One region of the Brevibacillus nigriterrae genome, then DNA from elsewhere that is predicted to be linked to it. Evidence: predicted binding sites of a transcription regulator. Region 1 holds the regulator's gene; the other holds the start of a gene.
What was found. The regulator CtsR, encoded in region 1, represses protease genes until heat stress. The targets are predictions, from matches to a motif close to ATGGTCAATAAAGGTCAAACA.

Region 1 (15,734 bases):
TAATCGGTCGAGGACTTATCCACGTATATCTCTTAGCGAATTTACCTCTGCATATCCAGTTTTGAAAGTGCAACTTCGGATGATGGCTAGTTGCATCAGATATTGATAAGAATAACTCCTCAACTGCTAAGTTGGGGTTTTTTGTTTATAAAAGCGCTTATGACGATAAGTAGTACTCTAGTTACACTTGCCAAACGAATCAGTCCTAGAATAACATGGTAGTACATTGATGGTTGAAACTGGTAACGGGCATGGAAGGCCAACGAAGGAGAATAGTAAATGAAGAAGATTTTAATCTTTTCCGCCTCGATTGGTAACGGGCACAACCAGGCAGCTAGAGCAATGCAGGAGAGCTTGGCGGAAAGTGGTTACACGTCAATGATTATCGATACATTAGAATATATCAGCCCCACTTTCCACAAAATTTTGTTGGAAAGTTATACGAATTTGCTGAAGCTATCACCGAAAATGTGGGGGAGAATCTACCACAATTCGGAACGGTCTCGTTTCTTTGACATGAATGTAATCATGAATAAATTATTAGCAAACAAGCTGAAGAAGCTGATTAACAGTGTCAACCCGGATGCATTTATTGCTACTCACCCGTTTGCGAGTTGTATGTTATCCGTTTTAAAAGGACGAAATGATTGGAAAGAGCCTATCTATACAATTATTACAGACTATACGATTCATCCTTCCTGGATCAATCACCATGTTAATTATTATTTTATCGGGCACGAACAACTGTATTATCTTGTCGATATTTATCAGCAGCCGCATCATAAGTTCAAACCATTGGGAATCCCCATCATGAGCAAGTTTAGCGATCCTTTGGACAAATGTGATCTGACGAGCAAATTTGGTGTAAAACCAGAACAAAAAGTAATGATTTTATCGGGTGGAGGATTGGGATTAGGCCCGATGGATCAAGTGCTGCAAGGAATTGAATCGATTCAGCAGCCGCTCAAAGTCTTTGTGTTGACCGGAACAAATGAAAAGTTGTTTAAAAAGGTGACAAGCTATCAGTATAAACATGAAGTAGCACCATTGAAATACGTAACCAATTTCCATGAATACCTGGAGATCTCTGATCTTATCGTAACCAAGTCAGGCGGATTGACATCGGCTGAGGTGTTGAGTAAAGCGGTTCCGATGATCATTTACAACCCACTGCCAGGACAAGAAGAGAGAAACAGCCATTTTCTGCTAAACAATGGCTGTGCTGTACATGCTAACGTCACAGAGCAACTGATATACTTTATCGAGGAATTGCTGGTCAATAACACCAAGGTAGAGAGTATGAAGCAAATGGATAAAATCATCGCCAAACCGGATGCTGCAGAACAAATTACCCATTTTATTTTGAACGACATGGAAATGAAGCGTTAGAGAACTGAAGGAGTGGGATCGTTACATGACCATACAGTACGCCGTCTTATTTGATATGGATGGCACGTTATTGCAAACAGAGAAACTGGCAACTCCTGCTTTTCTGCGAACATTTGACGACTTACGCAAGCAACAGCTTTGGGATGGTCGTACACCAACGGAGAGCGAATTGACGAACGTTCTAGGGATGACACTTGAGGACTTGTGGAAAACCCTTTTGCCTGATGCCAATCACGAAGTAAAACTCGTGGCAGACCGTTTAATGCTCAAGCACGAATTGGATTTATTAAAAGAAGGCATCACCGATCTTTACCCTGGTGTCCGAGAGGTACTGCGGGAATTAAAAAGCAAGGATATTTCATTATTTGTTGCAAGCAACGGATTAGAGAAGTATATCGATGCGGTTTGTGAGCATTTTGGATTAAAGGCAGTGTTTACCGATCTTTATTCAGCAGGGAGATTTCAGACGAAGTCGAAAAATGATCTCGTCCGTCAACTGATCAATGACTACGGTATTCAACAGGCAGTAATGGTTGGAGACCGTCGTTCTGATGTGGAGGCCGGAAAGGCAAATCAATTGCTTACCATCGGCTGTGACTTCGGATTTGCCAAGCCAGGAGAGTTGGAGCAGGCAGACCAGATTATTACCCAATTTGACCAACTCATCACACATCTACCTTTTCCTGTTTTACATACAACTTGACACAAGAGAGCCATTCCCTGGGGAGTGGTTCTTTTTTTCTTTGTTTCAAGTTAAGTAATTTCGTTAAAAATAGTGGAGGGCACAAGACCACTTGCGGAAAGGGTAAAAAGTAATTATAATTAAAGTCAAATATAGTCAAAGTCAATTTATTTGACTACTTCATCTCTTTCAGAGTCAGAAGCAGGTATCTTTGTTAAGCAAAGGGGGGCGAGAGTACAATGCGGAACATTTCGGACATAATCGAGCAACATCTCAAAGGCATCCTGCAGAATAGTCCTGAAAGCTGGATTGAGATCCAACGCAGCGAGCTGGCCGAACTGTTTCAGTGTGTTCCTTCCCAAATCAATTATGTAATCAATACGAGATTTACTGTTGAGAAAGGTTACCTTGTCGAAAGTAAAAGAGGTGGAGGAGGATATATTCGGATTCGTAAGGTTCAAGTCGTAAGTAATATGAAGCTTCAACAACTTTTAACGGAAGAATTGATTGGCGACAGTATTACGCAAGGAGTCGGGAATGCAATCATTGAACGACTTTTAGAAGATGGGCTAATTAGTCCGAGAGAATGTGGGCTGATGAAAATTGCCACTTCCCGTAATGTGCTTCTTATCGATAGCCCGTTACGCGATCGACTAAGGGCCAATATACTGAAGCATATGATCACTTCCATTTTAGTCAAGTAAAGTCCATTGTAGCCATTGGTAAGGGGTGAATGGTATGAATTGTGAAGAGTGCGCGAAAAGACCTGCGACACTGCACCTAACCAAAATCGTCAACGGAGAAAAGACGGAAACTCATTTGTGTGAGGTATGTGCCAAAGAGAAGGGGAACATGATTCCTGGGTTCAATAACTTTAGCATTAACAACCTCCTGTCCGGCTTGTTAAACTTCGATCCAATGAATAAAGGGACAACACTATCCAATCAGTCATTATCTACACAAACCAAACCGCTCCGTTGTGAAACTTGTGGTTTGACATATTCGCAGTTTAGTAAAAGTGGTCGGTTCGGGTGCAGTGATTGTTACAATCATTTTGGCGAACGACTTGATCCGTTGTTCCGACGTATACATGGCAATACTAACCACATCGGTAAAGTGCCTGAAAGAACTGGCGGACAGATCAAAATTCGCAAAGACCTCGAACAACTCAAGAAAGCATTACAGCAGTACATTGCTTCAGAAGAATTCGAGAAAGCTGCTGAAATACGTGACCGGATTCGTTCTCTAGAACAAAAGATTAGTCAAGGTGACTCATGAGGAGGTGAGATTCATGTCCTTGCAACGATTTATGCAGCATCCATGGAGTAATTGGATGAAAGGAACAGGTCCCGACTCAGATATTGTAATCAGTACACGCATACGCATTGCCCGCAACCTTCGTCATCATCCGTTTCCTTTATTGGCAACTGATTCGCAAGCCGAAGAAGTTGTTAAAAAGGTGATTGAGGTAATGAGTCAGGGGGAAATGAAGAATAAAGGGCCTGTTGAACTGCTCAAAATGGAAGAACTCAGTCCGTTAGAAAAACGAGTGCTCGTTGAGAAGCATCTGATCAGTCCTAATCTGGCTCAAGAATCGAGAAAAGGCGCAGTTCTCCTGAATGAAGACGAATCAGTTAGCATTATGGTCAACGAGGAAGATCATATTCGCGTACAGGTGCTGATGCCCGGGTTTCAACTGACAGAAGCATGGGAAACAGCTACCAGTATAGATGATATTTTTGAGAAGTATGTAGATTATGCTTTTGATGAAAAACGAGGGTACCTTACCAGTTGTCCAACCAATGTAGGGACAGGAATTCGCGCATCAGTCATGTTGCATCTTCCTGCTCTCGTAATGACAAAGCAAATCAGTCATATACTACAAGCAATCAATCAAGTCGGATTAGTTGTTCGTGGACTGTACGGAGAGGGCAGTGAAGCTCTCGGCAATTTGTTTCAGCTATCCAACCAGGTTACGCTCGGAATGTCTGAATCGGATATTCTTTCTAACCTGTACAGCGTAGCTAGTCAGATTGTCGAGCAGGAACGCACCGCACGCCAATATTTGCTGGAAAACTCACGAACAGCGTTGGAAGACCGGATATGCCGCTCATATGGAATCCTGCTTTATGCTCGTACTGTAGAGTCGAAAGAAGCAGCACAGCGCTTATCCGATGTTAGATTAGGAATTGATTTGGGAATTATTAAGAATCTGTCGGCGCTTACGTTGAATGAATTGCTTGTGATGACACAGCCAGGTTTTCTTCAACAGCATGCGGGGCAGAAATTAACTCCCGAGCAAAGGGATGAACGAAGGGCTAGGCTCATCAGAGAGCGATTGTCCGTCGAGAAACCAATATAAGAGGAAGTTCAAAAAGTCCGGGAAACATAGCGTTCGAAGTTTGATTGCCCCGTTCCGCAGCTCACGATGTTCCGCTGCTCGGGACTTCCGCGCCTTGAACTTCGAGGCTCTGTTTGTCCTCCTTTTTGAACTAGCTCTATAAATCGAGTCGTTCAAATGATTCTTTAGTGGAGGTGTATGTCACATGATGTTTGGTCGTTTTACAGAGCGTGCACAGAAAGTACTGGCACTCGCACAGGAAGAAGCAGTCCGTTTAGGGCATAAGGATATTGGTACAGAGCATGTATTGTTAGGCCTCATTCGGGAAGGAGACGGCATCGCTGCAAAAGCTCTCCAGGCGTTAGGTCTGGGTCTGGACAAAATTCAAAGTGAAGTAGAGTCACTGATTGGACGTGGAGCTGAACAGCCAAGCAACATCAATTACACACCGCGTGCCAAAAAGGTTATTGAGTTATCTATGGATGAAGCCCGCAAACTGGGTCATACGTACGTAGGTACTGAGCATATCCTGTTAGGCCTGATTCGTGAGGGCGAAGGAGTAGCAGCAAGAATTCTCAATAATTTGGGTGTCAGTCTGAACAAAGCTCGTCAGCAAGTACTGCAGCTTCTCGGCAGCTCCGAAATGATGGCATCCCATCAACCGTCCGGTAATGCGGTTGCCGCTAATACACCAACGTTGGACAGTTTGGCACGTGATCTCACTGCGATTGCCCGCGAAGGTGGATTAGATCCCGTTATCGGCCGTCAAAAAGAAATCGAGCGTGTCATACAAGTACTTAGCCGACGCACCAAAAATAACCCAGTATTAATCGGGGAGCCAGGTGTTGGTAAAACAGCAATTGCAGAAGGCTTGGCGCAAAAAATCGTCAACAATGAAATCCCGGAAACCCTTCGTGAAAAACGGGTCATGACACTTGATATGGGTACAGTTGTTGCTGGTACCAAATATCGTGGTGAATTCGAAGATCGTCTGAAGAAAATCATGGATGAGATTCGACAAGCGGGTAACATTATTCTGTTCATTGACGAGTTGCACACGTTAATCGGTGCAGGGGGAGCAGAGGGCGCCATTGATGCTTCCAACATCCTGAAGCCCGCACTGGCACGTGGCGAGTTGCAATGTGTTGGGGCAACAACTCTCGATGAATACCGCAAATATATCGAAAAGGATGCTGCGTTGGAGCGTCGTTTCCAACCAATCCAGGTAAATGAACCAACAGTCGATGATGCCATCAAGATTTTACACGGTTTGCGTGATCGCTATGAAGCTCATCATCGTGTGAAAATTACGGATGATGCCATCGAGCAAGCTGTTCGTTTATCCGACCGCTATATTACTGACCGCTTCTTGCCGGATAAAGCAATTGACTTGGTGGATGAAGCTGCTTCTAAAGTAAGACTTCAATCCTTCACAGTTCCGCCTAATCTTAAAGAATTGGAAACCCGACTGGAAGAAGTTCGCAAGGAAAAGGACGCAGCAGTACAATCCCAGGAATTCGAGGAAGCAGCAGCGCTTCGTGATCAGGAGCAAAAGCTTCGTGAAGAGCTGGAGACTACCAAGAAAGACTGGAAAGAACGTCAAGGCAAGCTGAATATGGAAGTTACTCCAGAAGATATTGCTCATGTCGTGGCGAACTGGACGGGAATTCCGGTTGTGAAGCTGAAAGAAGAAGAGACCGAGCGTTTGTTGAAAATGGAAGAGATTCTGCATGATCGTGTCATCGGTCAAGACGAAGCAGTGAAATCCATTTCCCGAGCTGTACGTCGTGCACGTGCTGGTCTCAAGGACCCGAAACGTCCGATCGGTTCCTTTATCTTCTTAGGTCCTACTGGTGTGGGTAAAACAGAGCTTGCCCGTGCAGTAGCTGAAGCATTGTTCGGCGATGAAGACTCTATGATCCGCATCGATATGTCTGAGTATATGGAGAAACATTCTACGGCTCGTCTTGTAGGGGCGCCTCCAGGATATGTAGGATATGATGAAGGCGGTCAATTAACAGAAAAAGTACGCCGTAAACCGTACTCTGTCATCCTGCTTGACGAGATTGAAAAAGCACATCCTGATGTGTTCAATATTCTCTTGCAGGTGCTGGACGATGGTCGTCTCACCGACTCCAAGGGACGCACAGTTGACTTCCGCAACACGGTCGTTATCATGACTTCCAACGTGGGAGCGAACATGATCAAGAAGAACACTTCTCTTGGCTTTACCACTGGTGATACAGAGAAGAAATATCAGGATATGAAGGACAAAGTGATGGATGAGCTCAAACGCAGCTTCCGTCCTGAATTCCTCAACCGTATCGACGAGGTAATTGTGTTCCACTCTCTGGAGCAAGAGCATATCGAGCAAATTGTTTCTCTCATGACAGACGAATTGCGCAAACGTCTGAAAGAGCAATCAATCGACTTGGCGCTTACGGAAGAAGCGAAGAAGGTATTAGCCAAGGAAGGCTTTGATCCAGCGTATGGTGCACGTCCACTACGCCGTGCGATCCAGCGCAATATCGAAGACCGTTTATCCGAAGAATTGCTTAAAGGAACCATTAGTAGAGGTGACACGGTAACCATCGACGCAGAGGAAGGCAAACTGGTGGTTAAACGCATGGAAACATCAACAAAATAAATGAGTAAAAAATCCCCAATTTCTTGGGGATTTTTCTTTGCTCTTGCCACTGGTTATCGGTTACAGTATAAATTAGAAATTGCACGCTTTTGCGATCAATAAGCATGAAAATGGGCCGTCAGGAGTATATGTATGTCAAAGTCGAAAACAAAGTTTGTTTGTCAGGAGTGCGGGTATGAAAGTCCGAAGTGGTTAGGTAAATGCCCCGGATGTAATAATTGGAATACCTTAGTTGAAGAAATTCAGTCAAAACCGTCCGTGCACTCAGGATTTTCTAGTGCCGGTTCGGTAAAACAAGTTGCGCAACCACTCACTTCTGTGGAGAGCGATGAAGAACCTCGCTTGAATACGACAATGGATGAATTGAATCGTGTATTAGGTGGGGGGCTTGTTTCCGGTTCCTTAATTCTGGTTGGTGGAGATCCGGGTATCGGTAAGTCTACCTTGTTGTTACAAACCTCTGTAGCTATTGCTCATCAGGGCCATCGAGTGCTCTATATTTCCGGAGAAGAATCAGTAAAGCAGATCAAGCTCCGAGCGGATCGCTTAGGAGTCCAAACACCAAATTTGTACGTGGTTGCTGAGACGGATCTGGAGTTAATCGAACAGCAAATCACTAATGTGGCTCCGGTAGTAATGATTGTTGACTCTATTCAGACCGTTTACCACCCTACGATTACTTCTGCTGCTGGTAGTGTTGCGCAAGTTCGTGAAACAACTGCACATCTCATGCGTATTGCTAAAGGAAGAGGAATTGCTACCTTTATCGTCGGTCACGTGACCAAGGAGGGGGCTATCGCAGGGCCTCGTATGCTGGAGCATATGGTGGATGCCGTGTTGTATTTTGAAGGCGAGCGACACAATACGTTTCGCATCCTGAGAGCTGTGAAAAATCGCTTTGGCTCAACCAATGAAATCGGCATATTTGAGATGAAAGAACGTGGTCTGGCTGAAGTGGCCAATCCATCAGAAATTTTTCTGGCTGAACGACCAGTTGGTGTTGCTGGGTCTACCGTTGTTGCAAGCATTGAAGGAACTCGCCCTGTTTTAGTAGAGCTGCAAGCATTGGTTTCGCCTACCAGCTTTGTTACACCTCGCAGAATGGCTACTGGGGTAGAGCATCAACGGGTAGCAATGATTATGGCTGTTTTGGAAAAGCGAGTCGGGTTGATGTTGCAGAATCAAGATGCCTATGTGAATGTAGCAGGTGGCGTGAGACTGGATGAGCCTGCCATTGATTTGGCCATTGCCATCAGCATTGCAAGCAGTTTCCGTGATCAGCCGACCAATTCTCACGATGTAGTAATTGGTGAAATTGGTTTGACAGGTGAAGTTCGAGGGGTATCTAGAATTGAACAACGGATCAGAGAAGCAGAGAAGCTTGGGTTCAAACGAGTGATCATTCCTGAAAAAAATATCAGAGGAATTGAAGCGTTCACTGACATAGAGGTGATCGGAGTAAGATCTGTGGAGGAAGCCTTGCGTGAGGTTATGAGGGGGTGAACGGGGTGTTGGAAACGTTAAAAAAAGATACAAAACTGAGCGGTGTTCTGCGTTTCGTCGCTCCGGGCACACCTTTACGTGAAGGTTTAGAGAATATTTTGCGTGCGAAAACAGGAGCGTTAATCGTAGTTGGATATGGTTCCGAGATGAAAGGAATTGTTGACGGCGGATTTTCCATTAATTGTGAGTTTTCTCCAGCTAATTTATATGAATTAGCAAAGATGGATGGGGCGATTATAGTAAGTGAAGACGCCAAACGAATTCTCTATTCCAACACACAGCTCATTCCTGCTTCAACCATCTCTTCCAATGAGACAGGGACGAGACACAGGACCGCAGAGAGAACAGCGAAACAGACCAATCACCTGGTTATCGCCATCTCCCAAAGACGCAATGTCATTACCCTGTATCAGGGGAGTTTCCGTTATGTGCTCCGAGATATTGGTGTCATCCTGACAAAAGCAAACCAAGCCATTCAAACACTGGAAAAATACAAATCTGTACTTGACCAAGCATTAACGAATTTGGGCGCTCTTGAGTTTGAAGAACTAGTTACGATCCATGAAGTTGTTCTTGTCATGCAAAGAATCGAAATGGTCTTGAGAATTCGAGCAGAAATTATTAAGTTTATTAATGAGTTAGGAACAGAAGGCCGCCTGATCAGTATGCAGTTGAACGAATTGGTTGGGAACATTGAAGAAGAAGCAAAAATGTTGATTAGTGATTACTACAGGGACGGTAAAGTTGATCCCAAAGAGCTGTTGAAAGAACTGCAAAAAATGTCAGTCGAAGAGCTTCACCTGACAGAACCGATTATTTCGCTATTGGGCTACTCTGTCATTTCCAATCCATTGGAAGAACCGGTTTCCCCACGTGGTTATCGAATATTGAACAAGGTCACCCGTCTCCCGGCCGTCGTCATCTCCAATCTGGTTGAACACTTCAGGACGCTGCCTCAAATTATGATGGCAACCATTGAAGAACTGGATGAAGTAGACGGGATCGGAGAGGTTAGGGCCCGAGCAATAAAAGATGGGTTGCGCAGGATTCAGGAGCAGTTGTTCATTGACAGACACATATAGATTACACTAGTATTAAGGCATTATCCAAAATAGCGGTGAAAGCAGGAGGTACTTATGCTCGTAAAAGCATTGCCGAATATGCTGACTGTAGGCAATCTATTCTTAGGTATCGTAGCCATCATCCTTGCTTTTCAAGGAAATGAATACGTTGATTATGCTGCGATAACCGTCATCATCGGCATGTTGTTAGATGGTTTGGACGGGCGAGTAGCTCGTTTGTTAAATGCTCAAAGTGAGTTTGGTAAGGAACTGGATTCTCTATCCGATGTCATTACGTTTGGAGTCGCTCCTGCATTTATTATGTACGTCGTTACACTCCAACATCTTGATATTGCGGGAATCTTTATCACGGCTGTATTTCCAATCTGTGGTGCCCTGCGTCTGGCACGTTTTAATGTTCAGGCGGGAGTGCCAGGTTATTTTATTGGACTACCTATTACGGCTGCAGGTGGTGTTTTAGCCACGTTAGCGTTGTATCACAACTTTTTCCCAATTGGTGTATTGGCGATTGGAATGCTCCTTCTTGCTTTCCTGATGGTTTCCAAAGTGAAGTATCCGAACTTCAAGAAAGTAGGAATCCCTAAGGCGGCATACTGGATAACACCAATCATTGTGGCAATCGTTGTGATCGTAGCCATCAAATTCCCTCAACAGTTCCCGAAAATCGTATTCTTGCCATTGGCTTTGTACGCACTGTACGGAATAAAAAAAAACGTTGACTTTTTGATTAAAAAAACGAAAAAAGGGAACACCAGCGAAGATAAGACAATCCCGTTCGAATAGCAAAAATGAAACCCGCAGATGACCTCTGCGGGTTTGTTTTTTAATAAAATATTTTCTGTAATTTTTTGCAACCTTTGTACCGGTTGGTTCGTACTATTGGTATGCCCAACTTTTGTTTACGACATGTTAAAGACGCCCAACGTATTCAAACGCTTCTGTTCACTCTTTATCACTTCGTTCAGATTAATATCAACTGTATTGCAGAGTGCCGTTAAATAAAACAGATTTTTGCCGAGTTCGGCAACCAACACTTCCTGGCAATGCTCGCACAGTTTCCCATGTACATGGGTATCGAGCTGTGGACGATTTTCATTCAAGCTTTTGGCATTATCGTATGGTTGTTTTGTTCCAGAAACCTCGATACAACCACATTCTGTAACGGCTTTGGTTACTGCACGGTTCACACGAGCGGTTGATTCCTGGGTTTTGGAGATCACATCGAGAATGCTTCTGTGGCGGATTAACAAATCAGAAACTTGTTCTTGAAATTGGTCGAGTATCGTTTTATCCAATGAAATCACCTCGGAATAGGGATGTTTCAAGACGTTTTCAGAATCTTTTAACACCTTTCTGGATTTATTATACGGAGCGGATATTTGACCTGTCAAATTCAAAAATGTGGGTAAGGATTATCTATATTGACTGACATTTGAATAATATGTTAAAATCTTGTGCTCATTTGACATGCTAAAAAAATATTTGCTATAGTGAGGATTAAGTTACATGACACAAAAACGGTCATAACCGTTTTTGCTGACCGCATGCGGTCACATCCACTTTAATGAAAAACGTCGAGACGTTTTTCAGAAACAAATCATCTTTATGTAACAGGTTTTTTCTTGCGGTCTTCTGTCTATATTAATAAAAGGAGGTGAATCCATGCTAAACAGGGTTTTTCAAGTGTTTTTCGTAATTATTGGGGGCGGATTAGGATATACGTTTGGTCCTGATTTGTTCGAGCTTCTGAACTCCATGCTGAATTTTGGGGTGTTACCAGGAGTGGAGTATATTGGTGCTCTTCTAGGTGCATTGCTCTTTTTCGCAATGGCTAAATGGGTGGTTGATTACATCGTTGACACCGTTCATTGGGGCGAAGAAATGCTGTTGAAGCTGCCGATTGCAGACGTGATGTTTGGTGCGATGGGACTGATTATTGGACTTATCCCTGCTTTTTTATTATTCCTACCCATCAGCAGCCTTAAGATTCCGGTGATTAAAGACTTTTTGCCATTGATCGTATCGGTACTGCTTGGCTACTTAGGATTCCAGGTAGGTTTGCGCAAGCGTGATGAGATTATGGCGGTATTCTCCCTTGGCCGCAAAGACAAGGCAAAGAAAGAAGCAAGTGGTATCGCTTCGAATGTGGAGCACAAAATTCTTGATACGAGTGTGATTATTGACGGTCGTATTGCGGATATTTGCCGAACAGGGTTTATTGAGGGAGCTTTGGTCATTCCAGGTTTTGTTCTCGAGGAATTACAGCATATCGCTGACTCTTCCGATATCTTGAAGCGCAATCGTGGTCGTCGGGGTCTCGATATTTTGAACAAAATTCAAAAGGAACTTAAAGTGAAGGTGCAGATCTGGGAAGGTGACTTCGAAGATGTTGCTGAAGTTGACAGCAAACTGATCAAGTTGGCTAAAGTACTAAACGGCAAAGTCGTTACAAATGATTTTAACCTGAATAAGGTTTGTGAATTGCAGGGAGTTCAGGTTCTCAATATTAACGATTTAGCCAATGCAGTGAAACCAGTTGTATTGCCGGGTGAAGAGTTGACGGTTCAGGTGATCAAGGATGGTAAGGAATACGGCCAAGGTGTTGCTTATCTGGACGATGGAACAATGATCGTCGTTGAAGGTGGCCGTGATTATATTGGTTCTGACATCGAAGTGTTGGTAACAAGTGTATTGCAGACTTCGGCGGGTCGCATGATTTTTGCTAAGCCGAAGTTGCTTGAGAAAGCATTATAGAAAAGTGATTGCAGGAATGTGGAGAGGATTCGTGTGGATGTTGGGGTTGTAATCGTTGCGGCTGGGTCCGGCAAACGGATGGGAGCCAAGAGAAACAAGCTGTGGCTGGAGCTCGAAGGGAAAAGCATCCTGGCTCATACGGTTGAGCGATTCGTTACTCACCCGGAGATACAGGAAGTGATTCTGGTGGTTAGTGAACAGGATCAGGCAGCAGTGAGTCAATGGCTTGATACTGTCCCTTTCAAAGAGCAAGTAAAAGTTACACTCGGTGGGGCCGAACGACAGGACAGTGTTCGGGCTGGACTTGAGGTGTTGGATCATGCTACTCACTTTGTTCTGGTTCACGATGCGGCACGCCCATTTATTACTTCCGAGCAAATCAACGCGATTATTTCCAGGGTCCGTCAAGATAACGCAATTGTGTTGGCGGTACCTGTGAAAGATACGATAAAAGTTGTGAATCATGCTGGAATCGTCGAATCTACTCCTGCGCGTGAGAGCTTGTGGGCTATTCAGACCCCACAAGCTTTTCGCGTTTCACTGCTGCGGGAGGCTCACCAAAAGGCCTTACAGTCCGGACAGATCGGGACTGATGATGCCATGTTGGTAGAATGGCTAGGTGCCCCTGTATCTATTTTGCAGGGTAGCTACGAGAATATTAAAATTACGACTCCAGATGACTTGTGGTTTGGACAAGAGATTTTGCGGAAAAGAAGGGAGCAGGAGCGGTAGATGAGGATCGGGCAAGGATTTGACGTGCATCAATTGGTGGAAGGCAGACCGTTGATTATTGGCGGAGTAACCATTCCTTACGAAAAAGGGCTGCTTGGGCACTCCGATGCAGATGTGCTGCTGCATGCCATTACTGATGCGATTCTGGGCGCGATTGGAGAAGGGGATATTGGTCGTCACTTTCCTGACACAGATCCGGCATTTAAGGATGCGGACAGTCTGAAATTGCTTGTTCACGTATGGGGGCTTGTAAAGCAAAAAGGATACAAGCTGGGCAATGTGGATGCAACAATTATTGCACAAGCACCGAAGATGGCACCGCACATTCCACAGATGCGAGAGGTACTTGCCCAGGCATTGGAAGCAGATGATCTATCCCAAATCAATGTGAAGGCGACAACGACTGAAAAGCTTGGCTTCACTGGTCGTGGTGAAGGGATTGCTTCACAGGCTGTTTGTTTGCTTGTCAAGGGATGATACTGGGTGTATCATGGATGACATGAATTGTTAGAGATCGATAAGGAAGGTGTCAACATGGCAAATGAGTTTCGCTTGCGGTACGCTCCGAGTCCGACTGGGCACTTGCATATCGGAGGGGCACGTACGGCATTATTCAATTATTTGTATGCACGACGCAACGGTGGCAAGTTCATCGTGCGAATTGAAGATACAGACCAAACTCGCAACGTAGAGAATGCGGCTGAGAAACAAATGGAAAACCTCAAATGGCTCGGTGTTGAATGGGATGAGGGCGAGGATGTTGGTGGACCTTATGCGCCATACCGACAAATGGAACGCCTTGATATTTTCCGTAAATACATAGACCAGTTGTTAGAAGAAGGAAAAGCGTATTACTGTTACGCAACCAAAGAAGAACTGGATGCAGAGCGTGAAGAACAAATCGCTCGTGGAGAAACTCCTCGTATCTCCGAGAGACACCGTAATGTATCGGCTGAGCAAAAGGCTGAATACGAAGCGGAAGGTCGAGTCCCGGCTATCCATTTCCGTGTGCCGGATGATAAGAGCTACGTAGTTAACGACATTATTCGTGGACAAGTAACGTTTGATTCCAAAGAAATGGGAGACTTCGTGATCTGTCGACCAGATGGCATTCCGACGTATAACTTTGCGGTTGTTATCGATGATTACCTGATGAAGATCTCGCACGTAGTTCGCGGTGAAGAGCATCTTTCCAATACCCCGCGCCAGTTGATGATTTACGAAGCATTTGGCTGGGAGCCGCCGCAATTTGCTCACCTTGCCTTAATCTTGAACCAAGATGGCAAGAAAATGAGTAAGCGTGATGAAAGCATCATTCAATTCATTGAACAGTACCGTGATCTAGGCTTCTTGCCAGAAGCGATTGTGAACTTCCTTGTTTTATTAGGGTGGTCCCCAGGTGGAGAAGAAGAGATTTTCTCCAAAGAGAAGATTATTGATCTCTTCTCTCTTGAGCGAGTGAATAAATCACCTGCTGTATTTGATTCAACCAAGATGAACTGGATGAACAACCACTACATTAAACAAAAGCCGCTTGATGTGATTGTAGATATGTGTCTACCACATCTTCAAAAAGCAGGATTCGTTGAAGAAAACCCTTCTGCTGAAGAGTTGGAACGAGTTCGTGGAATCGTTGGTCTCTATCAGGAACAAATGTCCTACTGTGCACAAATTGTGCCGTTGTCAGCCCTTTTCTTCCTGGAAGAAGTGGTGTACGATGAAGAAGCGAAGGACGTTCTCAAGGAAGAGCAGGTTCCGGTTGTTCTCACTGCATTCAAGAATCACCTTGAAGCAGCACCAGAATATACTGTCGATACGATTAATGCAGCCTTGAAAGCTGTTCAAAAAGAAACAGGCCACAAGGGAAAAGCATTGTTCATGCCGGTTCGAGTTGCGATTACGGGTCAAATTCACGGCCGTGATTTGGGTCAATCGCTTTACTTGATTGGACGTGAACAAGTATTGAACCGTATTGATCGTGTAGTAAATAGCTAAGAAGATCAAATAGATCTAATTCAAAAAGGAGGACAAACAGAGCCTCGAAGTTCAAGGCGCCGTAGTACCGAGCAGCGGAGCGTAGGTAAGTCTACGTGAGCAGCGGAGGGGCAAGGTAACGCAGAAATTCGACAGCTATGTTTCCCGGACTTTTTGAATAACCTCTAACCATAGAATTCAGAAAGCTATGAACAGGAGAAGTACACAAGGGATTGTCCCTAGAGAGGATGACATGGGGTGGGAGTCATCTGTCACGAACTTGTGGAAATGCACCTGGGAGCTATCACCAGAAACAAGCGAATCAGTTGGTTGTCATTCGCGTGAAGTATGGTGTATCGGATACCCACCGTTACAGGGGTCAAAAGCGAAGTCGTACAACAAGTAATTGATGTAGACTTAAGCAGAGTGGAACCGCGGATAACACCGTCTCTGTTGCCTGTTCATAGGCAATGGAGGCGGTTTTTTACTTGGGGCGTCAAACTTTAAATCGGAAAGGCTTCAATGGACAGGGGGGCATTCTCATGTGGCGAGCTATCAAACAAGATATAGAAGCTGTAATGGAGCGAGATCCTGCAGCGCGCAGTGTTTTTGAAGTTGTAGTAACCTACT
Region 2 (15,734 bases), on a different contig from region 1:
CTGTTGAGCCAATTCCAAGATGGCAAACAGATGAGAAATGTGACTATGCACGCCACCATCTGAGAGCAAACCGAACAAGTGAAGTTTCGTTCCTTTTTGTTTGCAATGCGCAATCGCTCCGAGAAGTGTCTCATTCGTAAAGAACTCACCTTCTCGAATTTCTTTGGTGATACGGGTCAAATCCTGATAAACAACACGTCCCGCACCGATATTCAAATGACCTACTTCAGAATTACCCATCTGTCCTTCAGGCAAGCCAACAGAAAGCCCGCTTGCTTGCAAAGTGGCGTGTGGGTAAGAAGTCCAAAAGCGATCATAGTTTGGTTTGTTCGCTTGAGCTACAGCATTGCCGTATTCTTCGGAACGCAATCCAAATCCATCCAAAATAATCAAAGCAACAGGTTTCGGACGATTCGCCATCTCACTTACCCCCTAGCTGCGCTTACCCCAGCCAGCAAGCTGGTGTATCCTTCTACAGTCAAACTGGCTCCGCCAACAAGGGCTCCGTCAATATCTGACTGAGAAAGGTAATTCGCTACATTATCTGGTTTGACGCTGCCACCATACTGGATTCGAACGGAGTCGGCTGCTTCCTGATCAAACTGACTTGCGATCACTTGACGGATGTAGCTGATTGTACGATTTGCCTCTTCAGCAGAAGACGACTTCCCTGTTCCGATTGCCCAGATCGGTTCATAAGCGATTACGAGAGTAGCCAATTGTTCCTTGCTGATGTCAGCAAGAGCGAGCTTTGTCTGACGGCTTACTACCGCTTCCGTCTGTCCCGCTTCATACTCCTCCAGCGATTCACCCACACATACAATCGGAATCAAGTCGTGAGCCAACGCTGCTTTCACTTTCTTGTTCACCGTTTCGTCTGTTTCATTAAAATACTGTCTGCGCTCGGAGTGACCAAGAATGACATATTCGACACCAAGTTCAGCAAGCATTAAAGGACTGATTTCTCCTGTAAACGCCCCTTGTTCTTCAAAGTGCATATTTTGAGCCCCAAGTGCATATTCGCTGCCTTTCAACACTTGAGCAAGAGCAGGTAATGCTGTAAAAGGTGCACAAATCACCTTTTCCACATGAGGAATTGGATCAGTAGCCAACAATTGATTGGCAAACTGTGTTGCTTCTGCAATCGTCTTGAACATTTTCCAATTTCCTGCCAATATAGGCATTCTCATCCCAGTTATCCTCCCAATCATTCTTTTTTATTTATCTTGCAACGCAGTTACACCTGGCAGGTCTTTGCCCTCCATGAACTCCAGAGAAGCACCTCCGCCAGTGGAAATGTGCGACATCTTCTCAGCGACATGCGCTTTTTCAACGGCAGCTACAGAGTCTCCGCCACCAATAATCGTCATTCCTGTGGAGTCTGCCATCGCTTCTGCTACACCAATTGTACCTTTAGCAAAAGCATCCATTTCAAATACACCCATCGGTCCATTCCAGATGATGGTCTCGGAAGCCTGGATTGCATTTCGGAATGATTCAACACTCTTTGGTCCTACATCGAGAGCCATCCAACCATCTGGAATCGCATCAATAGCAACAACCTGCGTGTTGGCATCCGCAGCAAATTTGTCTGCAACGATGACATCAACTGGCATCAGCAATTGAACACCTCGTTCTTTTGCTTGTGCCATCAAGCTTTGTGCCAGTTCCAGCTTATCATCTTCACAAAGGGAAGAACCAACACCGTGGCCCTGTGCTTTGATAAAAGTATTCGCCATGCCGCCACCGATGATCAGCGTATCCACTTTGGTCAGCAAGTTCTCAATTACAGCGATTTTATCTTTCACTTTTGCTCCGCCGATAATCGCAGTGAATGGACGCTTCGGATTGGACAGCGCTCCACCTAAAAACTCGATTTCCTTTTCCATTAATAGTCCAGCAACAGCCGGTATGTATTGAGCAATTCCCGCAGTAGATGCATGTGCACGGTGAGCCGCTCCGAAAGCATCATTAACGAACACATCCGCTAACTTTGCGAAGCTTTGAGCCAACTCAGGATCGTTTTTCTCTTCACCTGCGTGGAAACGAACGTTTTCTAATAAAAGTACATCCCCGTTTTGCATAGCTGACACAGCTTGCTCCACTTCCGAACCAATTGAATCATCAACCTTCTTAACTGCTTTACCAAGTAATGTGGAGAGATGTACACCAACTGGAGTAAGTCTCATCTCATCAACTACTTTTCCTTTTGGACGACCAAAGTGACTGGCTAAAATGACTTTAGCCCCTTGTTCAACCAGATATTGAATCGTAGGGAGTGCTGCACGAATACGCGTGTCATCCGTTATTACACCATCTTGCATGGGTACGTTGAAATCCACACGGCAAAAAATACGTTTTCCTGACAGTTCTACTTCTCGGATCGACTTTTTGTTCACGGACGGGTCCTCCTCGGCTTGGCAAAACCAATATTTATTCAATGATAAGGCACGTGAAAAGGGAGAGGTTCCTCTCCCTTTCGCTATTCACACCGTAACTATTGTAAGGTTTAGAGGCCACGCTGTGCAACATATTCGCATAAGTCAATTACACGGTTTGAGTAACCCCACTCATTATCATACCAAGCAACTACTTTCACCATGTTTCCATCGATCACCATCGTAGATAAAGCATCAATTGTAGAGGAAGTCGGGTTACCAATGTAGTCAGAAGAAACGAGCGGCTCGTCAGAGTATGCCAGCACGCCTTTCAGCGGACCTTCTGCTGCTTCCTTCAATGCTGCATTCACTTCTTCAACCGTAACATCTTGCTTCACTTCAACTACCAAGTCAACAACAGAAACGTTCGGCGTTGGCACACGCATCGCCATACCATTCAATTTGCCTTTGAGCTCTGGAAGTACCAAGGAAACTGCTTTAGCAGCACCTGTAGATGTTGGGATGATGTTCTCAGCCGCTGCACGAGCACGACGAAGGTCTTTGTGCGGCAGGTCAAGAATTTGTTGGTCATTGGTATAGGAGTGAACAGTCGTCATCAAGCCACGGACGATACCGTATTTCTCCAAAAGAACTTTTGCAAATGGAGCCAAGCAGTTCGTAGTACAAGATGCGTTAGAGATAACCGTGTGCTGAGCTGGATCATATTGCTCGTGGTTAACACCCATTACCACAGTAATATCTTCATTTGTTGCAGGTGCGGAGATAATTACTTTTTTCGCTCCGCCTTCCAGGTGTTTCGCTGCATCTTCACGTTTTGTGAAACGACCTGTCGATTCAATTACGATCTCAACACCGTACTCGCCCCATTTGAGTTGAGCCGGGTCACGCTCAGCCAATACCTTAATTTCTCTGCCACCGACAATCAGGTTGCTCCCGGATACTTCTACTGGCAAATCGAGAACACCATGAACGCTGTCGTATTTTAACAAATGAGCCAATGTTTTAGCATCTGTTAAGTCATTGATTGCTACGATCTCAAGATTTGGATTACCTACTGCTGCACGAAATACGTTACGTCCAATTCGTCCGAAACCATTAATCCCTACTTTTACCATGTTAAAAAACCTCCTCTTTATTTACGTGAAAATCTTTGGTGTTTTTCGTCCCAAATTTATGTGAGTTATCGAAATAACTGAAAAGAATCGTGATAATTGGTAATAAAAGGGCAAACCATAGAAATGGGAGAGCTTCTGTTGTCTTAACCCCTAATGTGACGCTCATAACCATCGATAACCCATTCCACGGAACCAACACAGGCATTACCATCGTTGCATCTAGTAAGGTTCTACCGAGAAGCTCTTTTCCATTCGGAAATTGAGCAAATCGCCGATACAAGGTACTGCCAAGAATGAGTAAGGGAATGGTTTGATTGCAACTGATGATAATGACCAACAACGAGAGCCCAACACTTTTGAAAACTAGGTTTCCCATTTTATCTGTATTACCCATCAGTTTGTCGACAATCGGTTTCAAAAGATTCGCATTTTGCAAGATACCGTTCAGAAAACCCGCCAGAGCAATGAGCAACAAAACGGTCAAAATTGGTATCATGCCACCGCCGTGAACCAGTTCATCCAGCACAGTCCCCGAATTCAAATCAAATCCGAGAAACATCGATGAGACAAATTCTTGGATCCCTATTGGCCTTTGCAAAACCATAAGTACAAATGAGACCATAATCCCAATAAGAAGGGAAGGGATTGCCTTTATTCGAAACAAAAATGAACCGATAATCGCTGCTAGTGGCGCCAATGAGAGTAAGGATATCGGAAAATGTGTTTGTAGCAAGTGTTGGTAATTCTCGATGATATCCGTTCCTGCTCCGTTCGTGCGAAAAATATCCAATCCAAGAAAGAGCAGTCCAGTAACACCAAAGGCAAGCAGACCTGTTTTTCTTGAAATGCTACTGATTCGCTCTGCATCTCCTTCGATGCTGCTGATCGCCAGAAGCCTGCTACTCGATACAGGCGAGAAACGCTCCCCGACCATCGCCCCGGATATCAACGCTCCAGCCACCATGGCAAGGGATATCTGTGAAGCATGGGCAATTCCAACGATCGAAAGACCAATCGTGCTTAGTGTGCCCACCGATGTCCCAAGCAGATACGAAACAAGTGAAGTTAAAAGAAAGCCAATGACCAGCAAATAACTTATATTTACGACCCCTAACCCGTAGTAAATAATCCCGGGAATCGTCCCACTCATCATCAGCAGTGGGATTAATATTCCGACAAGTGCCAGAATATATAAGACAGGCTTCGTTTGCTTGATTCCTTGCAATCCAGCTCGAATTTGACTGTGTAAGAGATGCCCTAATCTCTTCCCGACGAAAAGCGTAACAAGAATCGTAACTGCTAATATTGCCGGAATGGGGAAATCAAGTAGTAACGAAAATAGAATACCCAGGATTAATGTTGCTATTGGGACATAATACAAGAGGCTCATCAGTGCCTGTCATCCTTCCTTACACGGTCTTTTCAAGGAGTGCTCTTGCTGCTCCCTCATCCGTAATAAGTATATTTTGGCACTTATGCTTGGCAAAGGAAAGAATTGCGTGTGCTTTGCTGCTTCCGCCTGCGATGGAAATGACTACTTCTGCTTCCTTAACATCTTCCAACTGAAGCCCAATCGTCGGCATCCGATGTACAATCTCACCTTTGTCATTGAAATAGTAACCGAAAGCCTCCGAAACTGCTCCCAAGCGATGTAATTCCAACAATTCCTCTGTTCCGTACTGCCGTCGTTTTGCCATCGTAATGGCATCACCGATTCCGTGCAGGACCACTCGGGAAGATCGAACTAGCGAAAGCACTTCTGCTACCTGCGGCTCTGCTACAAGTGTATGAAATGCATCCGGTCCCAATCGATCTGGAACGTGCAACAAGCGATACGTTCCACCCGTTTTCGCTGCCATCAGGGATACAAGTGTGTTGGCCTGAAGTTCTGCTTTCTCACCAAGTCCCCCACGGGCAGGTACAAACTGTACACTGCGGAGCACTGCCGATGGAGTTAAATGGGAAGCAACACTGGCAATCGTCGAACCTCCGGTAACAGCAACGACATCACCCTCACGCACGGTCTGTTTCAAAATTCGTGCGCCTGCTCTGCCAAGTTCCTGTTTCACACCGTCTGAAATATCAGCGTTACCAGGCACGACCACGACTTGCTCTACATCGAGTCGTTGTTGCAGCAGACGAGACAGTTCGTTCAGACCAAAAATGTCTTCTGCCATTTCCTCCATTTGTTCCAAGACCCTGATTCCTTCAACAGTGCAGCTCATTCCTGCGGGCGATACATCGAGTAGCCCCATTTCTTTTAACAGGTCCACTTCCGCACGAAGAATCCGCTCTGTCGTCTGCATGGTCTGAGCCAACGCTCTTCGTCCAATTGGTTGCAGGTGGTAAATGGATTGCAGCAGCGTAAATCTTTTGCGAAGGACATCCATAAGATCAGGCACTAGTTTTTTCTGTACCTCGATTAGCTGGCGCATACCTCATCTCCTTTTGGAGAATAGGGACTATTTCGGTCCCGGTTATACATTTTTTGTCCCACATAGAGCAAAAAAAAGAAAAGCCTCTATACATGTATAGTAACGCAAATTCCATTTCGTTACAAGTCCATCTATAAAAGCTTACGCAAACAAGCGAGCACGACGGGTCAGTTCTTCTCGAAATTCATACTCCGTCACTACAGAGGTAACGGAAGGAAACACTTCTTCACCGTCAATGGCGACCACCGGGATTGTAAACATGTGTTTCTGGTGCAACTCATCGTCTCCGGTGATGTCAACCAGTGTAAGGATCAAGGGAAACTCCCTCCCGACCCGCTTGATCAATTTCTCCACATCATCACACAAGTGACATCCCGGACGTCCATATAAAACGATTTGAAATGGAAGTCTCTCCATTTTCAACCACTCTGCCTCTCTATATCAATATCGTTTCCTTTTGGCAGAAGAGGCAATCATCATCTCTTCACGATATTTGGCAACCGTTCTCCTTGAGATTTCAATGCCTTCTTTGTCCAGCAGTTCCGATAATTTTTGATCGGATAGCGGCTGCTTCCTGTCTTCTGCATCAATCAGTGCTTTAATCCGCTTCTTCACACTTTCAGAAGAGGCAGATTCACCGGAGGCAGTAGTCAGGGCGGATGTGAAAAAGTACTTTAATTCAAAAACACCACGAGGCGTCTGGACGTACTTATTGCTTGTCGCTCTGCTCACTGTTGATTCATGCAGGTTCACTTTTTCAGCGATCTCTTTTTGCGTCATCGGTTTCAAATAATGAACACCACGATCAAAGAACTCCCGTTGCATTTCCACAATGGCTTGCGTTACTTTAAGCAGAGTCAATCGCCGTTGCTCCAGGCTTTTCGCTAACCAGATCGCTGCATTCAGTTTATCATGAATAAATTGCTTTGCCTCTTCCTGTGTCTTGTTTTCTTTGAGCATCTTTTCGTAAAAACGATTAATCGATAGGCGAGGCGTAGAAACATCATTGACGAATACCACGTATTCACCGGATATTTTTTCTACGGCTACATCAGGGACGATATACCGGGTCTCCCCTGCTCCATAAGCTGCTCCTGGTCTGGGATTCAGCGTCTTTACAACATCTGCGATTTCCTGAACTTGCTGAACCGTGATTTGCAACTTTTCAGCAATTCGTGAAAAACGATTGTTTGCCAAATCCTGAAGGTGATCAAGAACAACTGCAATCGTGTGTTCATCATTGTAGCCTTCATACTGAAGTTGCAAAACCAGACACTCTTCCAGATTGCGTGCACCTACGCCAACAGGATCAAACCGTTGAATGATGGTCAAAACAGGTTCGAGCTCAAGTATCGATACACCCAATCGTTGACTGGCTTCCTCCAGACTCACTTCCAGATACCCTTTTTCATTGATATTCCCGATCAAGAAAAGTCCCATTTGTTTCTGGGAAGAGGTCAGTCCCTTTGTGAAGCCAAGTTGTGAGGTCAAGTAATCATAAAGGGTTTTATCGGAAGCTTGAACATAATCGAGCGGATTGTAAGTGCTTTCATTTTTATTCACAGAATAATCGCTGCGATCTTGATTCTGTGCGATTTCTTTCCAATCAATTTCTACTCGTTCGGTTGGGCGTTTCTGCTCCAAACGTTCAGCAGTCGCACTTACTTCGTGCAGTTCAATTACCGGATTCTCTGCTGCTTGTTCTTGAAGATATGATAAAAGATCTGTGGCGGAATATTGCAAGATTGTGATAGCCTGTCTAAGCTCCGGCGTCATTACCAGTTTTAATGTTTGTTCTTGATATAAGCCAAACCCCATATTCATACTGGCTCCGCCTCCCTTTTCAAGTTTCTATATATCTATATGCATATTATTCTAACTAACATGCAATTATCCTGCCAATCTCAAAAATTTGGATAGGTAAAAAGTTTTGAATTTGTTCACTACATGGCTTGTACAACAGGAAATCATTTTTGATTTACTTTTTCACGTCTATCCTCTATAATAGTCATTACTGTGTTAAATTTTGCGCCCGTAGCTCAGTGGATAGAGCAGCGGTCTCCGGAACCGCGTGCGGAGGTTCGATTCCTCTCGGGCGTACCATCTATACGAATAATAACTAGGTTCTGAATAATAATCGTTAGCCTCCGTTGAAGAAACGGAGGTTTTTTTATGGACAATTATCTAAAACTACACAGTTAAATATAATATATGAAAATTCTCATGTGTAAATATATGGAAAATACCTGGAGTGTAAGGAAAGGAAATCCATTAAGGAGGACCATCTATGTCAATATTTAATTGGTATAGCAGGCGTATAAGTTATTCAAACATTGAACTTCAAAAGCTAAGAATTGCAGAAGAGCTGAGGCGAACGAGGTTGTTTTCAAACGTAAGTGTTAGTCAAAAAAGTGTTACAGGTATAACAAACGGGTGTGCAATCTCCATTGTTCACTTTCCCTTTGAACGTTTTCAATACTACGAAGTTATAATGAGTTGTTGTAACGGTAACAATCCTGAACACACCAGGAGTATGATTGATCGTGTTCTCAACACAATTGATAGGACACGTCCAGGCGGTACGGGTCCTGTTATCGAGTAAAAAGTCCTTCTTTCCCATACGTAAACCTCCGTTGCACCTTAAGCGTTGTTAGGTGCAGTGATCCTCTCGGACGTACCATCTATAAGATGACAAACTAGGTGCTATATACCTGGTTTTTTTATTGACGTATCTCCCACTCCACTTCAAACCCTCCCTTCACACATTGCCGGCAATTCACAATCGCTTCATACATTCCATCCTGTTTGATGATTTCATGATTTCCCAACCAAATACCCCAAACAAGTATAAAATTCCGAAAAACAGGCAACCTGCAAATAGGTACATGTGTCCGACCTTCCAGTTGCTTTGTATCTCCCATCTGCGCACAGCCCAGTCAATCACCAACGAGACGGAAATCCCATACAAATAGGTAATGGGAGTCGCCCACACAATCATGACCATGATGTCGTGTGGATTTACTGCCATAAACAGAACAAACCATTCCAACTCACCTCTCATCCATTTTACTGGCTGCCAACCAAAAATACTTTTCTTTACAGCTTTATCGTGATAGGCTAAGAGTAATTCCTAATGTTCGAACCAACGAAAGGAGAGATATTGATGTTACACAATACAACTCCACTTCCTATTTACTGTGAGGAATGTAAAGCAAAAGAAATCGAACCGTGCCCACATTGCGAAAAATAAGCCACAAAAAGAAGGTGAACAGCTCACCTTCTTTTTTTATTTATCCACAACAGATCATTACCCTGTGAAAAATGTGCATAACTCTGTGGATAAGTCATTCAACTTTTTATGCGGTTTTTTGCCTTTTTCTTTTAAACCATCCTACGAACATTTGTTTTTGTTAACAAATTGTTGATATCTTTGTGGATAAGTATGATTCTTATTTATTCTTGAAATTAATCCATGTGTTCTTTCGTAATTAACAAGCGAAAGGAGGTATACGAATGGATGAGTCGCAACGAGATGAACTGTACAATATGAATTTGCAAGCATTGCAACATATTCAACAGTTTCTCCAAGGAAATTCTTCAGCATTTCATTCACTTGTTCACTTATTTGGTACAAGGGCTTACCGAATCATTCAGAAGATGATCTATTCTTATCATGACGCCCAAGACGTGAACAATGAAGTCTGGCTTAAAGTCGCTCAGAACCTGCATAAATACGATCAGACTTTCCCTTTTCATTCATGGTTATACCGACTTGTCTCTAACACATGTATTGATTTCTTGCGAAAGAAGAGGGAGATCACAATGGAAGATGATCAACTTCATCATCAAATACATAAAACAGCATATACCGACAATAATCCTGAAGGCGATTACATACAAAAGGAATTTATGGCTCATCTTCAAGGCCTGTTAACCTATCTAGACGAAACAGACAGGTTAATTGTTACGCTTCGCTTTACCGAGCAACTGAGCTATGACGAGATTGGAGCAATTGTAGGAATGAGTAAGAACACAGTAGGAACCCGTTTATTCAGAGCACGCAAAGAGTTGAAGCAGCTTTTTGAGACTCATGTTCAAAGGAGGGTAATCGATGCAGCATATTGATGAACTGACCATGATGATGTATATCGACCGAGAATTACGTTCAGAAGAAAATCTGCAAGTATCAAGCCACCTGCTTGATTGCCCATCTTGTCAGGCAACACTCGCCAGGTTGCAAGCAGAACAGTCCTTTTTTTGCCATTCCTTTTGCCTGTCCATTACTTCCTTTCCCATCGCACTCTCGCAAACCACCACCAAACAAATTGAAATGATTGCTCAAATTCACAAAGAAAAGTGCATGAAATCAACTTATCGTTGCTTTGTGATGGCTGGTATAGCTGCGATCATGTTTATCATTGGCACGATCTACTGTCAGGGCTGGACCATACGGTGGATGCAATCCGTTTGGGGTGCCTGGCAGCATTCTGTTCTTTGGAACTCTACGTTTTGGTTACGTGAAAATTTGTCATCGTTTTTTTCAGCCTCGACCATCTATTCCCTCTCCGGAATATGTGTGATAACACTCAGCATCATGCTGTTCACTTACCTTTTCCGAACGACCGGTTCTCATTGGGGTAACTCAGAAGGGGTGATGAAAGAGTGAAACGATTGTTCACTTGTTCCCTGCTGGCAGTATTATTGCTGTTTATCAGCTCAGGTAGCATGGTTTATGCTTTGAGCAGCATCGATCAGGAGAAATATATACTCGCTCCAGATCAGGTTCATGAAGGAGATATGGTGCTTAGTGCTCATAAAGCCATTATCGACGGAACAATCAACGGGGACCTATATGTTTTCGCTGAAAGTATACAGATTAACGGAAACGTAAACGGTGACGTGATTGCCTTTGCTGCCGAAACGGACATTCATGGAAAAATTGATGGAAATCTTCGAGCCTTCACCCAATATGCTACTGTAAGTGGATCTATATCCCGCAACATCACGTCATTCGCTCAACAAACATCAATAACGGAAAAAGGAACCGTCAATGGCAGCATCCTTACCTTCTCGGAAACATTCGATCTGGCCGGTGAGGTTAAGAAAGAAGCAAACGGATTCGTTAATAACATGCTGATTGCCGGGAAGTTGGGACGAGGCACCTCATTACTAACTGTGAACCATCTGGAATTGGGTTCTACCGCTCGAGTGGATGGAAATCTGGAGTATACCAGCCCATCAAAAGCACTCATTCAGCCTGGCGCTGTCCTATCGGGTACTGAACATTTCAGTAAGGCTGAACCAGATGAAGAAGACAACACGAAATATATCCCTCTGATTATGGTGCTAATGTTCCTGCTCAGTACGATTATTGTCTGGTTGTTGCTCCGATTCCTTTTGGGAAGCACGTTGAATCGAATTCATAGTCAATTCGATACCAAACAAGCAACGACATTTGGTTTCGGGTTGGTTTTCTTCTTAAGTGTTCCTGTTGCTATTTTGATTTTACTCTTCAGCGTCATTGGTATTCCAACTGGGCTCACGTTGTTGTTCAGCTACCTCATTCTACTTTTCGTGGCAAAAATTTTCGTAGGGTCCTGGGCAGGCACACGTATCGTGAAGCACTACAATTTGCCCATCCATCCCATTTTCGCAGAGTTTCTCGGAATCCTTGCCTTGTATGGACTTTTAAAAATTCCGTTCGTAGGCTTTCTCCTGGATCTTGGAGTCTGGATTTTCTTCCTTGGAGCAATTGCTGTAACCATACGTTCGATAAACCGAAGAGCCGTTTAAGTTGCCAGCATTTCGGATACATTAGAGAGAGAATTGTTTTGAAATGTTTGACCTTTGTTGACCATTCTTGTATGATACTTGTAAAGGGAGGAGGAATGAGGAATGAACATGAACCTAATACCTACCGTAATTGAACAAACCAATCGTGGTGAGCGTGCTTACGATATTTACTCTCGACTGTTGAAAGATCGGATTATTTTTTTAGGAACCCCGATCAATGACGTCGTATCCAATATCGTGGTAGCCCAACTGTTATTCTTGGCAGCAGAAGACCCTGATAAGGATATCCATTTGTACATTAATAGTCCCGGTGGTTCCATTACTGCTGGTATGGCTATTTATGATACCATGCAATTTATCAAGCCTGACGTTTCTACGATCTGCATCGGTATGGCCGCTTCCATGGGTTCCTTCTTGCTTTGTGCAGGAGCAAAAGGCAAACGTTATGCCCTTCCTAACAGCGAGGTAATGATTCACCAACCACTGGGTGGCGCACAAGGCCAAGCAAGCGACATCGAGATTGCAGCTAAACGCATTATCAAAATGCGTGAACACTTAAACAGTATTTACGCAGAGAGAACAGGGCAGCCAATCGAGCGAATCGCGCAGGATACAGATCGGGATAACTTCATGTCCGCTCAACAGGCCAAAGAATACGGTATTATTGACGACGTGATTACCAAAACACCAGCTAAATAATCATAAAATTGACTTTGAAGTACATACAGCAAGAAAAGCAGAAAGGGGCGGCCCTCAGTCTAAATTAGACTTGTGGAACCGCCCTCTTATTTATTTTTCATCCAATAGCTTCACAGATACTCGCTTGGTATCTTTGGGATCACTTTCCGGATGAATCCGAACCGTATTAGTAGCCTCTTCTACCCCATCGATCCAGACGGGAACTCCTTGATACATGACTTGAATCTTTTCTTCAGACTGTACAATCTGTAAAGCACGATTTACATCCATCTGTATGTACCTCCTATTCTTTTTCCTGTTCCATTTTATCGGAACCCGACATGGTATCAGTTTGAGTTTCTTCGATCAACCCATTTTGTACAGTTACCTGTCCTCCACCAAGGCCTTCATTCACCATGCGATCAATGTCCATAAAGGCATCATCACGGGATTCATATAAAGAGTCGGAAAGATCTTTCCTTGGATTGGCCATAGTTTACCTCCCTGCTTCACGACTATTTGTAGGTTTTCCCATGTTGTAGCTACATATTCTAAAAAAGGAGCTTCCGGTTTGCCAGAAAGCAAAAAGACCTGTTCCTAAATCGAAACAGGTCTTTTGGTCAATTGATTCTATGCTAAGCGGAAAACGATACCATGTCCACCTTTTGGATATTCCCACTTGATGTTTTGATGCGGGCAGCCAATACGGCAGCTTCCACACTCGTGACATCCTTCATAACCTACAGCCATACGTCCCTTGTCTTCCCATTTATACACTTCTGCCGGGCAGAAAACCGTGCATAGCTTATCCGGACATTTCGTAGCGCAAATATCGTGATCAAGGACGTGAAGATGAGATTCATGGTTTGCACGGAAACGGACAAGATATTGCTTGGCTTCAAGAGTATTTGTTTTTTCCACCTTGCTCATTATTTCATCACCTTCCATGCTCGATAGATATCACTTACCAGCTTCATCGTGCCATGTTTCTCACGAATTGACTTGAGAATCTTAGTTTGCTTATCTTTCTTCGATGTGCCGTCGACAGTGAAGAACTCACTGGCTGCTTCGTTCATCATCGGGATGTAATCACGGAGGTACTGTGGATAGTTCTCGAATGTATGAGTCGCATCCTTGTATTTCTTCAAGTCTTGACCAACAAAGCTATCCATCAGACGAGTACGGTAGCTATCCAGCATATTTTCGCTGAAGTCTCCCGCTTTCTTCGCCAAAATGATCGTTTCAGCAGCAAGTTTACCGGATGTCATCGCCAAGTTGGAACCTTCACGGTGGATACCGTTAACCAACTGAGCAGCATCCCCGACTACCAACACACCATTTCCTGCTACTTTTGGAATGGCATGATAGCCACCCTCTGGAATCAAGTGTGCTGCATACTCCTGTGCTTCACTACCCTTGATCAACGGTTGAATCATTTTGTGATTCTTCACGTATTCCAAGAGATCGTATGGACGCATTTTGGATTTAATTAAACCGGATAGGGTGGTACCCACACCGATATTGATAGAGTCTTTGTTGGTGTACAGGAAAGCAGTACCCACTACACCTTTCGTTGCATCCCCGTATAATTCAATCGTACAGCCTTGATTCGGTTCAAGGTTGAAACGTTCTTCAATTTTTTCAGCAGGCAATTTCAAAACTTCCATTACTGCCAAGGCAACATGATCTGGCTTGATCTCTTTATGGAATCCGAGTTGCTTGGAGAGAAGGGAGTTAACCCCGTCTGCGAGTACTACTACATCAGCATATACATCGCCATCAGGACGGTCAGTGCGTACACCTACCACACGTCCATCTTCCACGATACATTCAGTTACAACTGTTTCATTGATCAAAAGAGCTCCTGCTTCTACTGCTTTGTTTGCGAACCATTGGTCGAACTTCGCACGTAGAACGGTAAAACAGTTATATGGTTCTTTTGCCCATTCCATCCCTTTATAACCAAAGGACATAACGGATTCTTCACCTAACATCCAGAAGCGTTGCTCAATAACTGGGCGCTCAATTGGAGCTTCTTTCCAGAATTCAGGAACGAACTCTTCTGTTTGTTTACGATATAATACTCCACCCATTACGTTTTTGGCACCTGGGTATTCACCACGCTCGATCAAGAGAACGTTGAGGCCAGCTTTGGCACTAGTTAGAGCACAGGCAGTACCAGCAGGACCAGCACCGACTACGATTACGTCAAATTTTTGTTTAGCCACGTACGCTCTCCCCTTCCTGTTCCGCTGCAGCAGCAACTTCTTGGACTTGTTTTTGTGGAGTCCATTTTTTGAATTCTTCGATGAGAAGAGGTACGATTTCGAATGCGTCACCAACAATTCCGTACGTAGCTACCTGGAAGATAGCAGCATTTGGATCTTTATTGATCGCAATAATCAACTCGGAGTTCTGCATACCAACAACGTGTTGTACAGCACCAGAGATACCGATGGCAAAGTAGATTTTCGGTGTTACGGTAACACCTGTTTGACCGATTTGATATTCATGACCGATCCAACCAGCTTCAACTGCGTCACGGCTTGCACCTACTGTTCCACCGAGTGCTTCAGCCAGTTGATGGCAAAGATCAAAGCCTTTTTGATCCCCTAAGCCTTTACCACCTGCAACGATGATATGCGCTTCTTCGAGGTTTACTCCTTTGCCTGCATCCATTACCACTTTGAGCACTTTGGTACGAAGGCTTTCTTCTTCCACATGGAAAGGCTCTTCAACCACTTTTCCCGTACGAGTGTAATCCGGTTCAAGCGCTTTCATAACGCGAGGGCGCACAGATGCCATCTGTGGACGATGGTTCTTACAAAGGATGGTAGCCATGATATTACCACCGAAAGCTGGGCGGCTTGCTTCGAGTAAACGACCTGCAACATCAACGTCAAGGATCGTTGTATCAGCAGTCAAACCGGTTGCCAATTCAGTTGTTACAGCACTCGCCAGGTCTTTACCTGTAGAAGTTGCACCGTACAAGAAGATTTCTGGCTTATATTTTTCACAAAGTTCTACAACACCCTGCATGTATGTCTCAGAGCGGTAGTCTTTTAAAACAGGAGCATCCATCATGTAAACAATATCTGCACCATGTGCAAAACAGGTTTTAGGCAATTCTTTTATATTGGAGCCAAGCAAAACGCCGCAAAGATTTGCTTCGAGCTTATCCGCAAGAGCACGACCTGCACCAAGGAGTTCTAATGAAACACCTGCAATTTTGCCTTCATGTTGTTCAATGAAAACCCAAACATCTCTATGATCAGCCAGTACATGTGCCATCTTATGCTCCTCCTTTCGTAGCA

Region 2: a site for CtsR is predicted at 11,787-11,807, ahead of clpP (ATP-dependent Clp endopeptidase proteolytic subunit ClpP). Genes of this name have one in related genera too.

The regions. Positions count from the first base shown of each region.
Region 1 is NZ_JBNCMT010000031.1:53,592-69,325, reverse strand. Features, by position in the region: gene ACPW7N_RS20470 (MGDG synthase family glycosyltransferase) at 280-1,389, shown strand; gene ACPW7N_RS20465 (HAD-IA family hydrolase) at 1,415-2,092, shown strand; gene ACPW7N_RS20460 (CtsR family transcriptional regulator) at 2,311-2,775, shown strand; gene mcsA (protein-arginine kinase activator protein McsA) at 2,810-3,349, shown strand; gene mcsB (protein-arginine kinase McsB) at 3,363-4,433, shown strand; gene ACPW7N_RS20445 (ATP-dependent Clp protease ATP-binding subunit) at 4,618-7,059, shown strand; gene radA (DNA repair protein RadA) at 7,192-8,562, shown strand; gene disA (DNA integrity scanning diadenylate cyclase DisA) at 8,568-9,644, shown strand; gene pssA (CDP-diacylglycerol--serine O-phosphatidyltransferase) at 9,699-10,427, shown strand; gene ACPW7N_RS20425 (nucleoside triphosphate pyrophosphohydrolase family protein) at 10,544-10,939, opposite strand; gene ACPW7N_RS20420 (PIN/TRAM domain-containing protein) at 11,307-12,398, shown strand; gene ispD (2-C-methyl-D-erythritol 4-phosphate cytidylyltransferase) at 12,432-13,130, shown strand; gene ispF (2-C-methyl-D-erythritol 2,4-cyclodiphosphate synthase) at 13,131-13,607, shown strand; gene gltX (glutamate--tRNA ligase) at 13,665-15,125, shown strand; T-box leader at 15,304-15,559, shown strand; gene cysE (serine O-acetyltransferase) at 15,647-15,734, shown strand, end outside.
Region 2 is NZ_JBNCMT010000021.1:8,066-23,799, reverse strand. Features, by position in the region: gene gpmI (2,3-bisphosphoglycerate-independent phosphoglycerate mutase) at 1-420, opposite strand, end outside; gene tpiA (triose-phosphate isomerase) at 426-1,190, opposite strand; gene ACPW7N_RS15935 (phosphoglycerate kinase) at 1,218-2,399, opposite strand; gene gap (type I glyceraldehyde-3-phosphate dehydrogenase) at 2,510-3,514, opposite strand; gene ACPW7N_RS15925 (Na+/H+ antiporter NhaC family protein) at 3,516-4,904, opposite strand; gene ACPW7N_RS15920 (sugar-binding transcriptional regulator) at 4,924-5,949, opposite strand; gene ACPW7N_RS15915 (glutaredoxin family protein) at 6,091-6,366, opposite strand; gene rpoN (RNA polymerase factor sigma-54) at 6,391-7,773, opposite strand; tRNA gene ACPW7N_RS15905 (tRNA-Arg) at 7,978-8,052, shown strand; gene ACPW7N_RS15900 (hypothetical protein) at 8,726-8,998, opposite strand; gene ACPW7N_RS15895 (RNA polymerase sigma factor) at 9,463-10,074, shown strand; gene ACPW7N_RS15890 (anti-sigma factor family protein) at 10,061-10,615, shown strand; gene ACPW7N_RS15885 (bactofilin family protein) at 10,612-11,742, shown strand; gene clpP (ATP-dependent Clp endopeptidase proteolytic subunit ClpP) at 11,851-12,441, shown strand; gene ACPW7N_RS15875 (H-type small acid-soluble spore protein) at 12,532-12,711, opposite strand; gene ACPW7N_RS15870 (hypothetical protein) at 12,725-12,913, opposite strand; gene ACPW7N_RS15865 (ferredoxin family protein) at 13,051-13,368, opposite strand; gene ACPW7N_RS15860 (FAD-dependent oxidoreductase) at 13,350-14,648, opposite strand; gene ACPW7N_RS15855 (electron transfer flavoprotein subunit alpha/FixB family protein) at 14,641-15,711, opposite strand; partial or broken gene ACPW7N_RS15850 (electron transfer flavoprotein subunit beta/FixA family protein) at 15,713-15,734, opposite strand, start outside.